Regions from separate parts of the Pseudarthrobacter sp. NPDC058196 genome, predicted to be linked through region 2. Evidence: riboswitches for the same ligand, from Rfam matches in the RefSeq annotation. Region 2 holds a riboswitch; the other holds the start of a gene.

Region 1 (7,116 bases), on a different contig from region 2:
TGACCGGACCAAGCACCAGGTTGCCGAGGTCACGTCCCTGGGCCTGGTCCAGATGACGCGCAAGCGCATGGGCACCGGCCTGCTGGAAGTCTTCGGCGAGCAGTGCGAGGCATGCGCTGGACGCGGCGTGGTGACCCACGACGATCCGGTGGAGCACCGCCGGGCCAACATCGTGGCGGCCGAACACCACGTCCAGCGCGCCGACAACCGTCCCGACACCCGTGGGGAGGCCCACCGCCCGGAGGGGCAGCGGACCGACGCCGGCCAGCCCGGTGCCCGCACCGAGCGGAAACGCCGCCGTGGACGCGGTAGCCAGCAGGCCGAGGCCGTTCCGGCACCGGCGGTGCATGTGCACACCGTCCAACCGGACCCCACCGACGCCGAGCGGCACGCCAAGGCTGAGGCCACCCGGCTTGCCCTGGCGAACATCGCCGCAGCGGCCCACGCGGCGCACCTGCACGACGACGAGCTGGCAGCTGCCCGGCACGCCCCGGCAGGGCAGGCTCCGGCCCCGCAAGCGCCGGTCCAGCCTGCTCCGGCAGCTGACGCGGAGAAGCACGACGCCGATGCGCACGGGCGTCCCGCAGCGGTCCTGACGTTCGGCGGCGAGAAAGTACCGCTTCCGTTCGTGGAGCACGCGGAGGAGCAGCACCCCAAGGCCGCCCTGACGCTGGACCGTCTCGCGGAAGCATTCGCGCACCTCGGCCAGCCGGAATCCGCCGTTGAGGCCGCACCGGAAAACCCCGCAGCCGCTGATGAGGCAACGGAACAGGCCGCGCAGGAAAGCCGGCCGCAGGGCGGCGAAGCCCAGGCGCGCGCCGCGGAAGCACCGGCCGGGAAGGACTACTCCGACCACACGCTGGAGCAGACCAGGCAGCGCAGGCCGCGCCGCCACCGTGCCGCCAGCCGCGCCCAGGGTGCCGCCAACGAAACCGCCGTCCAGCACCATGAGAACGTCCAACCCGCCACCACGGGGCACTCGCACGCAGCGAAGGTCCCCGAGCCCGCGAACCAGCAGGCGGCGGATACCGGCAAGCGCTCCGAGGAACCGATCATCCTCGGCGTGGGCGTCCCGGCTTCGGAGCTGTAAATCCCGGCAGGCCACCGCGTCGATAAGTGAAGTCCCCGCTTCGTGGACTATTCCCCCCGAAAATTCAGGGGGAACAGTCCACGAAGCGGGGACTTCCTGTATCCGGACGCTGTCACCTTCACCGTGCCACCGTGCCACCGGCTAGGCTGGGAATCCGACACGGGGTGCCGCGCAGAAGGCCGGCTGAGATCCACACCCGTTGAACCTGTCCGGCTAGTACCGGCGAAGGGATGTCTGTTGTCTTCGACCCTCTCCATGCCCCTGCCAACTGCCTCCACTGACCCCTTCGGAACCCCTGGGGGCCGCGACATCCCACGCGTCCTCTCCATCGCGGGCTCGGATCCATCCGGCGGAGCAGGAATCCAGGCGGATCTGAAAAGCATTGCAGCGCACGGCGGGTATGGCATGGCCGCCATCACAGCACTCACGGCGCAGAATACCCGCGGCGTCGTGGCCGTCCACGTTCCGCCTGCTGCATTTTTGGCCCAGCAACTCGATGCCGTCAGCGACGACATCACCATCGACGCCGTCAAGATTGGCATGCTCGGCGACGAAGCGGTGATCCGCACGGTCAGGCAGTGGCTCGAGAAGGTGCGTCCCGCCGTCGTGGTCCTGGACCCGGTGATGGTGGCCACCAGCGGCGACCGGCTGCTGAAGGAATCCGCCGAAGCCGCCCTCCGCGACCTGCTGCCGCTTGCCCACCTCATCACCCCCAACCTTCCGGAACTGGCCATGCTCGTGGGCGAAGAACCCGCGGGGGACTGGGAAGCCGCACTGGAGCAGGGCAGGCGCCTGGCGGATGCCACAGGCGCCACCGTCCTGGTCAAGGGCGGACACCTGTCAGGGGAGGGCTGCCCGGACGCACTGGTGAACACCGCCGGCCTGCTGGCCCGTGACGTCGTGGAAGTGCCTGGCGCCCGCGTCAACACCGGCAACAGCCACGGCACGGGTTGTTCGCTGTCCTCTGCCATGGCAACGGTCCAGGCGCGGCTGGGCGACTGGGAGGCGTCACTGCGGACGGTCAAGCCTTGGCTGGCCGGAGCGCTTGAGGAGTCCGGCCAGCTGGAGGTGGGCCAGGGGAGCGGACCCGTGCACCACTTCCACCATGTACGGCCCCACCTCCGGGAAGGCGGCTTCGCGGCACGGCTTTGGGCCGAAGCCCGGCAGGACCTGGCGGATATTTACGCCCTGGACTTCATCCTCGGCCTGGTCTCGGGCGAACTGGCCGAGAAGGACTTCGCCTACTATCTCGCCCAGGACGCCCAGTACCTGAACGGATACTCCCGGGTGCTGGCCCGGGCCAGCGCCCTGGCCCCCTCCGAGGCGGAGCAGCTGTTCTGGGCAGGCTCGGCCCGGCAGTGCCTGGAGGTGGAATCGGAGCTGCACCGCTCGTGGCTCAGCACCCGGCCCGGGCAGACGGGCCTTGGGCCGGTCACCAAGTCCTACGTTGACCACCTCACTGCCGTCTCGGCGTCGGGCAGCTATGCCGTCCTGGCCGCTGCTGTCCTTCCCTGCTTCTGGCTCTACGCCGAGGTTGGCAGGACACTGCACGCCCAGTTCCTCGCGGCAGGCGAACCGGACGGGCACGCCTACGCTGCGTGGATCCGCACCTATGCCGACGAAGGCTTCGCTGAGGCCACCCGGCAGGCCATCGCCATCGTGGACGAGGCCGGACGGAAGGCCTCCGACCACGAACAGGCGGCCATGGTGACGGCGTTCAAGCAGTCCTGCCGGCTTGAAATGGAATTCTTCGACGCGCCGCGCATCCACTCCTGACGACCGATGGCGGCGCCCCGGCTACAATGGATACGCACGGTTGCGGCGCTGCATGCCAGGTTGTGGTTACTATCACAGCCGGCCCTCCGGAACCAGCCTCATTTGCGGCTGGAGACGGATTTAGCGTATTCTGGATCTTCGGTGCTTACGCCAACACTTGGGTTATGACCCCACGGCGTTGAGGCACAGCGAGAAACCAGGCTTTTATTGAGTCGGTTCCGCACGCAAATTTTGTTATAAACGTCGAGAGAAGTGAGTTCCCAAGTGGTGTACGCGATTGTCCGCGCAGGCGGCCGCCAAGAGAAGGTTTCCGTTGGAGACTTCGTTACCCTGAACCGCGTCGCCGGTGGAGCCGGCAGCACCATTGAGCTGCCCGCACTGCTCCTGGTTGACGGTGACAAGGTCACCTCCGCAGCCAAGGACCTGGCCAAGGTAACTGTTACGGCTGAAATCCTCCAGGACCTGCGTGGTCCTAAGATTGTCATCCAGAAGTTCAAGAACAAGACCGGCTACAAGAAGCGCCAGGGTCACCGCCAGGAACTGACCAAGGTCAAGATCACCGGCATCAAGTAACCACCGGTTACTGTTCAGGCATTTCAACAGATTCCCCAGAATTTAGAGGCAGGCATTTCAGATGGCACATAAAAAGGGCGCGAGCTCCACTCGCAACGGTCGCGATTCCAACGCACAGTACCTCGGCGTCAAGCGCTTCGGTGGCCAGGTCGTTTCCGCAGGCGAGATCATCGTCCGCCAGCGTGGCACCCACTTCCACCCGGGTGCCGGCGTAGGCCGCGGCGGTGACGACACCCTGTTCGCACTGACCCCGGGCGCCGTTGAATTCGGCACCCGCCGCGGACGTCGCGTGGTCAACATCGTTGCTGCTGCAGCCGCAGAGTAACAACCAGTCTTGAAGCGGTGGAGCGGGCCTGAGGGCCCGCTCCACTGTTCTTTTAACAGCATTACAATCGTTGTGGCGTCCCCGGGCGCCGCGTAAACAGCATTCTGAGGAGATCCACGTGGCCAGCTTTGTAGACCGGGTAGTACTGCACGTATCCGGCGGAACCGGCGGCCATGGATGCGTTTCCGTCCACCGTGAGAAGTTCAAGCCCCTCGGCGGGCCCGACGGCGGCAACGGCGGCAACGGCGGCGACGTGATCCTCAGGGTGGACCACCAGACCACCACGCTCCTGGATTACCACCACGCCCCGCACCGGCACGCCAGCAACGGCGGTCCCGGCATGGGCGACTGGCGCGGCGGCAAGAACGGCGAAACGCTGATCCTCCCCGTACCGGACGGCACCGTGGTCAAATCCAAGGACGGCACCGTGCTGGCTGACCTCGTCGGCGAGGGGGCGGAGTTCGTGGCCGCTGCCGGGGGGATTGGCGGGCTCGGCAACGCCGCCCTGTCCTCGCAGAAGCGGCGCGCCCCCGGGTTTGCCCTGCTGGGAATCGAAGGCGACTCCCGCGATGTTGTCCTTGAACTGAAGTCCATTGCGGACATCGCCCTGGTGGGCTTCCCGTCTGCGGGCAAGTCCAGCCTGATCGCCGCAATGTCGGCCGCCCGGCCCAAGATCGCCGACTACCCCTTCACAACCCTGATCCCCAACCTGGGCGTCGTGCAGGCCGGCGATGTCCGCTTCACCATCGCCGACGTCCCGGGCCTGATCGAAGGCGCCAGCGAAGGCAAGGGCCTGGGGCACAACTTCCTGCGCCACGTTGAGCGTTGCGCCGCCCTGGTCCACGTGCTTGACTGCGGCACCCTCGAATCCGAGCGCGATCCGCTCTCGGACCTCGCCATCATTGAAGGCGAACTCGAAAAGTACGCGGTGGACATGAGCTACGCAGGCTCCGACGGCCAGGTGGTTCCCCTCAACCACCGCCCCCGCCTCGTGGCACTGAACAAAGTGGACCTGCCCGACGGCAAGGACATGGCCGAATTCGTGCGCCCCGAACTGGAATCGCGCGGATACCGCGTCTTCGAGGTCTCCGCCACCAGCCACGAGGGCCTGCGCCAGCTCGGCTTCGCCATGGCCGAAATCGTCCAAGCCGCCCGCGACGCTGTCGCCGCCGAACCGCCCAAGGTCCAGCCCGTCGTGCTGCGGCCCCGCGCCGTCAATGAAACCGGGTTCAAGATCCGCCGCGAGGAAAAGAACCTGGAACCGCTGTTCCGCGTCCTCGGCGAGAAGCCCGAGCGCTGGGTCAAGCAGACTGACTTCACCAACGAGGAAGCCATCGGCTACCTTGCGGACCGGCTGGCCAAGCTTGGCGTGGAAACCGAACTGTTCAGGCAGGGTGCCAAGCCGGGGGATACCGTGGTCATTGGTGAGGACGACGGCGTCGTCTTCGACTGGGAGCCCACCATGATGGCAGGCGCCGAACTCCTGGCTTCACCCCGTGGCACGGACGTCCGGTTCGCTGATATCGGCGACCGCCCCACGCGCAGCCAGAAGCGTGAGGAGCAGCAGGAACGCCGCGACGCCAAGGCTGCCGCCCGTGCCGAACTCGAGGCAGAACGCAAGGCCGGTGTTTGGACCGAGTCCGTCAGCGGACGCCGTGCTGCCAACCCCGTTCAGGACAGCGGAATGGAAGCGGACGATGACCTCTAGGGTCGTGGACACGGCGCCCGCCGCGGGCTCCGTGGACAGAAGCCTGCTGGCAGGTGCCCGCCGCATCGTGGTGAAGGTGGGATCCTCCTCACTCACCAGCATCAAGGGCGGCATTTCCGAGGAGTCGCTCACCGCACTGGCCGACGCCCTCGCCGCCAAGCGCAACGCGGGTGCCGAAATCATCCTGGTGTCCTCCGGCGCCATCGCCGCCGGGCTGGCCCCGCTGGGGCTGGCCAAGCGTCCCCGGGACCTGGCCACCCAGCAGGCCGCGGCCAGCGTGGGCCAGGGCCTTCTCATGGCCCGGTACACCCAGGCGTTCGGTGCCCATGGGGTCACCGTCAGCCAGGTCCTGCTCACGGCGGAGGACCTGATGCGGCGCAGCCAGCACACCAATGCCCTCCGCGCCATGGACCGGCTCCTCAACCTTGGCGTGGTCCCCGTCGTGAACGAGAACGACACCGTGGCCACCCACGAAATCCGCTTTGGCGACAACGACCGGCTCGCCGCCCTGGTGGCGCACCTGGTCCGCGCTGACGCGCTCGTGCTGCTGTCCGACGTCGACGCCCTCTACGACGGTCCGCCCGCCCACGGTGCCAAGCGCATCCCGCTGGTCACCGGGGCACGCGACCTTGAGGGCGTGTCCATTGGCAAAGCAGGCAAGGCCGGAGTGGGCACCGGCGGAATGATGACCAAGGTGGAAGCGGCCAGCATGGCGGCAGGCTCGGGAATCCACGCCCTGGTCACGTCCACGCCCAACGCGGCCGCGGCCCTGAACGGCGAGGACGTCGGCACCTGGTTCTCGGTTAACGGCTCGCGCAAGCCCGTGCGCCTCCTGTGGCTGGCCCATGTCGCCTCCGTGCAGGGCCGCCTGGTCCTGGACGACGGCGCGGTGCGGGCTGTGCGCCACCACCACACGTCCCTGCTCCCTGCGGGCATCTCGGCCGTGCACGGCGACTTTGAAGCGGGCGACGCCGTTGAACTGGCCGGTGCCGACGGCACCGTTGTCGCCCGGGGACTGGTCAACTACTCCTCCCAGGAGCTGCCGCACATGCTCGGGCGCTCCACCCGGGAGCTGGGCGAGGAACTGGGCAGCGGCTATGACCGCGAAGTTGTTCATGTAGACGACCTGGTGCTGGTCTAAACGGGCGGCTCGCCTAAACTTGGACCATGACTGAAGCCCTGACCCACGCTGCTGTTAATACCGGAACCACTGCTGCCCACGAGCAGCCGGGTCCGGCGGCAGGACAGGAAGCAGGGGTGCCGGACGACGCGCCTGACGTCGAAGCGGCGGTCCACGCCATCGCGGACCGGTCCCGCCACGCAGCCCGCCGTATGGCCACCGCCAACCGGGCATGGAAAGACCGCGGCCTCCGCGCGGTGGGAGCAGCCCTGCAGGAGAACGTGCAGGCCATCCTCGCCGCCAATGCCATGGACGTGCGGCGCGGCCGGGACAACGGCACCTCCAAGGCGCTCCTGGACAGGCTCACCCTCACCGAAAGCCGCGTTGACGGCTTGGTGGCGGCCCTTGAGAACCTGGCCAACCTCCCGGACCCCGTAGGCAACGTGGTCCGCGGGCAAACCCTCCCCAACGGATTGCGCCTCCGCCAGGTCAACGTGCCCATGGGCGTAGTGGCAGCCATCTAC
Region 2 (7,116 bases):
CCACCTTGTTGTTGCGGAACGCCCGGAGCGCCTGCTCACGTGCGCCCTGGCCCAGGTCGCCGTGGATGGCTGCGGCCGCGAAGCCGCGGTCCACCAGTTCCTCGGCCACCTTGGCGGCGGTGCGCTTGGTCTTGGTGAAGATGATGGTCCGGCCACGGCCCTTGGCCTGCAGGATGCGTGCCACCACTTCGGTCTTGTCCATGCTGTGTGCACGGTAGATGAGTTGGCGGATGTCGCGCTTGGTGAGGCCTTCATCGTCCGGATCGGCTGCCCGGATGTGGGTGGGCTGGGTCATGTAGCGGCGCGCCATCGCGATGACGGGGCCGGGCATCGTTGCCGAGAACAGGAGCGTCTGGCGGACAGCCGGGGTTCCGGCGATGAGGGTCTCAACGTCCGGCAGGAACCCAAGGTCCAGCATTTCGTCCGCCTCGTCAAGGATGACGATTTTGACGTTTTTCAGGCTCAGGTGCTTCTGCTTGTACAGGTCGATCAGGCGCCCGGGGGTGCCCACCACCACTTCGACGCCCTGCTGGAGTGCTTCAACCTGGGGCTCGTAGGCGCGGCCACCATAGATGGTGGTGATCCTCGCGTTGCGCTTGCGAGAGGCCGTCTGGAGGTCGTTGGCCACCTGCACGGCCAATTCGCGGGTGGGGACAATGACCAGGGCCTGCGGGGCGCCCGGTACAGCCAAATTGGCGTAGCCGGGGTCGTCCTGTCCGATGACCCGCTGCAGCGCCGGGATGCCGAAGCCAAGGGTCTTGCCGGTACCGGTCTTGGCCTGGCCAATGATGTCGTGGCCTGCCAGTGCCACGGGCAGGGTCATGGCCTGGATGGGGAAGGGGTGCGTGATCCCGGCGTCGGCCAGGGACTCGACAATGTCCGCGCGGACGTTGTAGTCGGCAAACGACTTCTCCGCGATCTCGTGCGGCGTTTCGTCCGAGATAATGGTCTCTTCCGGCTCGATGGTCTCGGTGCCGGACGCATCGGTCAGGAGCTGGTGGGTATGCAATTCACTCACGGGGAGTTTCCTTATTCATTTGGGCAATGGCGCTGCCTGCTCAACGGGCCGGCCAATCCTGGCCGTTCCGGAGCACGCTCGGGCGCGCAAGCAAATCCAGTGGAAGCCGATCGCGGGCTATCTAATGCTGGCACTGGTGACCAACGGGCAAATCTCAAGATCGCGTAGGGGCGGGCTTGTTGGTTTCAAATCAAGGAAATCAACGACCGGGCATCCAGTTCTACCCTCCCAGTCTAGCCGTACAGGGACAAGATCCCTGTCTTGGCCGTTCCTGCCGCGTCCGCAGGGCCCTATGGAACCAGTTCGAAGTGGATCTGCCGGGTGGTGATATCGGAGGACAGCAGCCGGACGCGCACCTTGGTACCGGACGTCAGCTCGCCTGCGCAGCGGGCGGTGACAGCCGGTTCGGCGATCTGGATGATCCCGGAACTGCCGTTCCCGTTGCCGTTCTTCGCTGCCCCGTTGCCGTTCCCGTTCTGGGGCTTCGACCCGGAAATCACGATCGCGTCGAATTCCTGGCCGATGTGGTTCAACAGCAGTGCCGCCTCCACAGTGTCCAGCGCCATCCGCTCCATCCGCGACGCCAGCTGGTCGGAACCGGCCATGATTCCCGGCAGCAGCGGCAACGCCTCCCGCGCCCAGCCCGGAACATCCCCGCCGTTGCTGAGGGCCTCGCAGATCACCAGCACGAAACGATCCACCAGCCGCCGCAGCGGGGCGGTGGTGTGGGCGTAGGCGGCTCCGATGGCGGACTGGATACCGTCGTCCGGGACTGTCCCGTCAAACGCGGTGTAGGACGCACCGCGGAACAGCATCCCGGCCGAATGCATGATGGCCAGCTGGCGGGGATCGGTGGGGTCCAGCGAGCGCAGGTACTCGCCGTAGCTGACTTCGCCGTCCCACGGCCTGCCCAGCACCTCGGTCTGCAGCCGGAAATGCCTCAGCGACCGCTCATCCGGGGCCGGCATGGTGCGCAGGATGCCCACCTTGCCTTCCAGCATGAGCTGGGCGGCGGCCATTCCCGTCATCAGCGAAATCTGCGCGTTCCAGTCCTCCACGGGAAGCTGCGGGGCGGCGTCGATCCGGTAGCCGCCGTCGGGCAGCTGCACGATCTCCTGCTCCGGCATGTTGAGGCTGGCGCCCCCGCGCGCCCGCTCCAGCGCCACCCGTTTCAGCCCCACGTCCCGGAGGAGCTCCAGCACGGGGGGAGCGGTGCCGGCGTCCAGGGCGGCCTGTGCCCCTTTGTAGCTGAGCTTGTCGCGGCTGCGGATCCGCGCCCGCCTGACGCCCACGGACATCACCGCTGCGTCGGCGTCGAGCATGAATTCCCAGACGAAAGCCGAACACTCCTGGCCCGGCAGCAGGCTCCCGGCACCTTCGCTGATGACCTCCGGGTGCAGCGGGATGCGGCCGTCGGGGGCGTAGAACGTTTGTCCGCGGCGCCTGGTTTCGGTATCCAGCGGACCACCCGGCACCACGAAGGCCGGAACATCGGCTATCGCGTACAGCACCCGGTAGCCGCTCCCGTCCGGCTCGATGAACACGGCCTGGTCCAGGTCCGTGGACGAGGCGGGGTCAATGGTCACGAACTCAACGGCGGTCAGGTCATAGGACGGCAGCTTCAGGGCCGCGACGGCGGCGCGGGCATCGTCCACGGCCGCTGCCGGATAAGGCCCTGGCAGTTCTAGTTCGGCCCGCAACGCACCCAGTGCCTCTTCCAAGGCGTTCCGATGGTCGCGGACATTGGGAGCCAACCGATGATGTGACACAAAAGTCAGCGTAACTCCAAGTCCTGGGTTTACGCAGGCCCGGGGCCGGCAGCGTCCAGCGCGTCGAGCAAGGAGGCGGCAGCGGCCGCGGGATCCGCCGCCTCGGTAATGGCACGGACCACCACGATCCTTCGTGCACCAGCCTCCGCCACCTGGTGAACGTTCCCGTGGTCGATGCCCCCGATGGCAAACCACGGCACCGGGTTGGATGCCTCCGCGGCGGCCCTGGCGGCATACTTGACCAGGTCAAGCCCGACGGCGGTCCGGCCCGGTTTGGTGGGCGTGGCCCAGACAGGTCCCACACAGAAATAGTCCAGGTGGGAGGGTCCGGCAGCGGCGGCGAGTGCGGCATCGACCTGGTCCGGGCTGTGGCTGGACAGCCCGACGGCGGCATTGCCGTTCACCAGCGTGCGGGCGGCAGCCAGCGGAAGGTCCTTTTGGCCGATGTGGAACACCGGTGCGCCGGACAGGACAGCGATGTCGGCCCGGTCGTTGACGGCCCACAGCCGCCCGTGGCGCACCGCCGCATCCTTCAAGACCGCCAGCAGGTCCAGTTCCTCTGCGGCTTCAATGCCCTTGTCGCGCAACTGGATAATGTCCACGCCGCCGGCGAACGCGGCATCCACGAACCGGGCAAAGTCGCCGCGGTCCCGGCGCGCGTCCGTGCAGAGGTACAGTCGGGCCGCCCCAAGGGCAGGAAAGGAGGAAGGGGACATATTCATGCCTGCCAGCCTAGTTCCTCTAAACTGGGCTGGTACTGCGGGAGCCCGCGGCAGCTGTCACAAAGCGCCGGGCTGAGAGGGCGTCAGAGCCGACCGCTTGACCTGATCCGGCTAATACCGGCGTAGGGAAGGAACCACGCCATGGCTACCTCCAAGAACTGCCTGCCCGGGCCTGCCGACGACGCCATCCGGGCCGACGTCGCCGTCATCGGTGCGGGAGTGGTGGGACACGGAATCGCCTGGGAAGTCCAGCGCTCCGGTCGGTCCGTTGTGCTCATCGATGACGCACCAGGGGCCGGCGCCAGCTGGGCCGCTGCCGGCATGCTGGCCCCCGTCAGCGAGCTGCACTACCAGGAAGAGGACCTCCTGGACCTCATGCTCGACGCATCATCCCGTTGGCCTGGCTTCGCTGCCGGCGTCGCCGCCGCCGCAGCCGGTGCCGGGACCGGCTACCTGACGACCCCCACCCTCGCCGTCGGTGTCGACGCCGCAGACCGGCGGGCGCTGATGGACCTGCGCGCAGTGCAGCAGGCCAGCGGCCTGGAGGTGGAACCGTTGACCGTGCGTGAAGCCCGCAGCCGCGAACCCCTGCTGAGCCCGGGGATCTCATGCGCGCTGGACACCCCGGCGGACCACCAGGTGGACCCGAGGAAACTGATAGCGTCCGTGCGGCTGGCCCTCGCCGCAGGAGCGCGCGAAACCCCGGAGCTGGCGGTCGCCGGCGCCGGTGAGGGGTATGCAGTACCGGAACGCGCGGCCGGACTGCTGTGGAGAGACGGGACGGTGGCCGGCGTCCGCCTGGGGAGCGGCAGCACTGTCCTGGCGGCGGAAACGGTGGTGGCCAACGGCCTGCACGCCGCGTCCCTGGACGGCCTGCCCCACGGCCTTGAACTGCCTCTGCGCCCGGTGCACGGGGACATCCTCCGGCTTTCCGTGCCCCGGCACCTCCGCCCGCTGGTTACCGCCACGGTGCGCGGGCTGGTCCACGGGATCCCGGTGTACATCGTGCCCCGGGAGGACGGGACGGTGGTTATCGGCGCCTCCCAACGGGAGGACGCGCTCTCCGACGCCGTGAGCGCCGGCAGCGTGTACCAGCTGCTCCGGGACGCCCAGGCGCTGGTTCCCGCCGTCGCCGAACTCGAACTCCTGGAATGCACCGCCCGTGCGCGCCCCGGGACCCCCGACAATGCACCCCTGCTGGGCCGGGTTGCGGTGTCCATGGGATCCGGCGGTCCAGCGGACGGGCACATACCGGGGCTGATCATCGCCACGGGGTTCTTCCGGCACGGAGTCCTGCTCACTCCTGCCGCAGCGGCGATCTGCGCAGCACTGCTGGACGGCGCAGCCGATCCCCGCTGGGCGCCGTTCAGCCCGGACCGTTTTTCCAGGCCGGCCGTGGCCGTACCAAGCCCCCACATGAAGGAGACAGCGTGAACATCACCCTCAACGGAAACCCGCACTCAGTGGACGACGGCGCCTCCATCACCACGCTCGTCAGCCAGGTCACCGGGCGGCCGCTGGCTCCCAACGGCCAGGCGACGGACGGCGGGAAACTGGGCGTCGCCGTCGCACACAACGCCCAAGTGGTGCCGCGCAGCCAATGGTTCGGTACCGCGCTCGCCGACGGCGACGACATCGAACTCGTCACCGCAGTTCAGGGAGGCTGACACCATGACCGAAACCGGCACCATCAACACCGCAAGCCACGCCGCCGACGACGCACTGGTGATCGACGGCCTCGCCCTGGGATCCCGGCTCATCATGGGCACCGGCGGTGCGCCCAGCCTGGACGGACTGGGCGCCGCGCTCCTGGCCTCCGGCACGGCGCTGACCACAGTGGCCATGCGGCGCTACTCAACAGCAGAAACCGGCTCGCTGTTCCAGCTGCTGGTGGACCACGGGATCAAGGTCCTGCCCAACACCGCCGGCTGCTTCACCGCCCGCGACGCCGTCCTCACCGCGGAACTGGCCCGGGAAGCGCTCGAAACCGACTGGGTGAAGCTGGAGGTCATCGCCGACGAACAGACCCTGCTGCCGGACGCCGTGGAACTTGTTGACGCCACCGAGCAGCTGGTCAACCGCGGCTTCAAGGTCTTCGCCTACACCAACGACGATCCGGTGCTGGCACTGCGGCTGGAAAACCTTGGCGCCACCGCCGTGATGCCCCTCGGCGCACCGATCGGCACCGGACTGGGCATCCTGAACCCGCACAACATCGAGCTCATCGTGTCCCGCGCCTCGGTGCCCGTGGTCCTGGACGCCGGCATTGGCACAGCCTCCGACGCCGCCCTGGCCATGGAGCTGGGCTGCGACGCCGTTCTGCTGGCCACGGCCGTGACGCGGGCGCAGAACCCGGCTCTGATGGGCGAAGCGTTCAAGCACGCCGTCATTGCGGGCAGGCTGGCGAGGGCTGCCGGACGCATCCCGCGCCGGGAACACGCCCTTGCGTCATCGGCCATGGAAGGCCGGGCAGAGTTCCTCTAGGCCGTTAAATAACTGTGGCCACCACCCGTCGGGGTGGTGGCCACAGTTAGCGTCAGGGGCGGTTCAGCTCCGCAGGACCGCGTTCAGCCGCTCGACGTCATGGCGTGCACGGGTGCGGCCCAAGTACACGACGACGGCGATGGCCGCAGCAGTACCGAGGACGATCGGCAAGACCCAGGGAAGCCACGTCAGCCCCGGAAGGTAGCCGAAGCCTGCCGTCATAAGGATGATCCACGCCATCGCGGCAACCCCCACCGCGATACCGGCAGGCACGCCTGCGCCGTACCGGGCGTGGCGTTTGTCATTGGCCCAGACGATGAACCCGGCGGCGAGCGTGGCCAGCACCACGATGGTCAGCGACAGCATGGATCTCCTTGGAACGTGCGGGCGGCCTAGAACTGGCCGAAACCTACGCGGCGGACCTCTTCGGCGCCGATTTCCACATACGCCAGTGCGCTGCCGGGAACAATGATCAGGCGTCCCTTGTCATCCTTCAGGCGCAACTGGGTGCCTTCGTTGATGGCTTCACCAACAGTCTTGGCCACCGTCTCAGCATCCTGCGCTGATTCGAGCACGATTTCGCGGCCAACGTTTTGAACGCCGATCTTAATTTCCAAGGGGGCCTCCCAGCCTGGTTTGTCGATGATGTCTTATTTGTAGTCTAGGACTCTTTGGGGAAGCGAGAGATTCCGCGCCAAGCTAAACGGTAGATAAGGTCGCTGGCCACGTTGAGGTCCAAGTTGCCGTCCGTTTCCAGCCAATACCGGGCGCTGACCTGCGCCATCCCGGCGAGGCCGCGGCCCAGGAGTTCCGCCTCCAGGTGGGGGAGCTTGGTGTCCTCGGCAATGACCCGGGCGATGGCGTCCGCGAAGGTCCGGTTGAAGGTCTCCAGCCTGGAGCTGACATCGGGATCATTGATCAGGTCCGATTCGAACACCAGGCGGTGCGCCTGGTCGTCGTTGGCGATGAAGTGGAAGTAGGCGCGCATCACGGCCTGCACGCGCTCGTCGTTGTCACTGGTGGAGTTCAACGCGCCCAGCATCAGCTCGGTCAAGGACGTCAGGTGGCTTTCCAGCAGGGCCAGGTACAGCTCACGCTTGGACGGGAAGTGCTGGTACAGCAC

What was found. Region 2 has a riboswitch for thiamine pyrophosphate ahead of thiO (glycine oxidase ThiO). Riboswitches for the same ligand answer to the same signal wherever they lie in the genome.
Region 1: linked by a shared signal. The riboswitch ahead of thiD (bifunctional hydroxymethylpyrimidine kinase/phosphomethylpyrimidine kinase) and the one ahead of thiO (glycine oxidase ThiO) in region 2 are both predicted to bind thiamine pyrophosphate.

Annotation. Positions count from the first base shown of each region.
Region 1 covers NZ_JBHVVN010000001.1:60,960-68,075, forward strand. Annotated here, with positions in the region: gene ACFVVC_RS00290 (Rne/Rng family ribonuclease) at 1-1,090, shown strand, start outside; TPP riboswitch at 1,241-1,338, shown strand; gene thiD (bifunctional hydroxymethylpyrimidine kinase/phosphomethylpyrimidine kinase) at 1,346-2,866, shown strand; gene rplU (50S ribosomal protein L21) at 3,131-3,439, shown strand; gene rpmA (50S ribosomal protein L27) at 3,501-3,764, shown strand; gene obgE (GTPase ObgE) at 3,883-5,472, shown strand; gene proB (glutamate 5-kinase) at 5,462-6,613, shown strand; gene ACFVVC_RS00320 (glutamate-5-semialdehyde dehydrogenase) at 6,640-7,116, shown strand, end outside.
Region 2 covers NZ_JBHVVN010000003.1:349,512-356,627, reverse strand. Annotated here, with positions in the region: gene ACFVVC_RS06640 (DEAD/DEAH box helicase) at 1-1,018, opposite strand, end outside; gene ACFVVC_RS06635 (RNB domain-containing ribonuclease) at 1,309-2,787, opposite strand; gene thiE (thiamine phosphate synthase) at 2,817-3,509, opposite strand; TPP riboswitch at 3,537-3,656, shown strand; gene thiO (glycine oxidase ThiO) at 3,651-4,943, shown strand; gene thiS (sulfur carrier protein ThiS) at 4,940-5,176, shown strand; gene ACFVVC_RS06615 (thiazole synthase) at 5,181-5,993, shown strand; gene ACFVVC_RS06610 (hypothetical protein) at 6,057-6,359, opposite strand; gene ACFVVC_RS06605 (DUF3107 domain-containing protein) at 6,386-6,610, opposite strand; gene ACFVVC_RS06600 (TetR/AcrR family transcriptional regulator) at 6,655-7,116, opposite strand, start outside.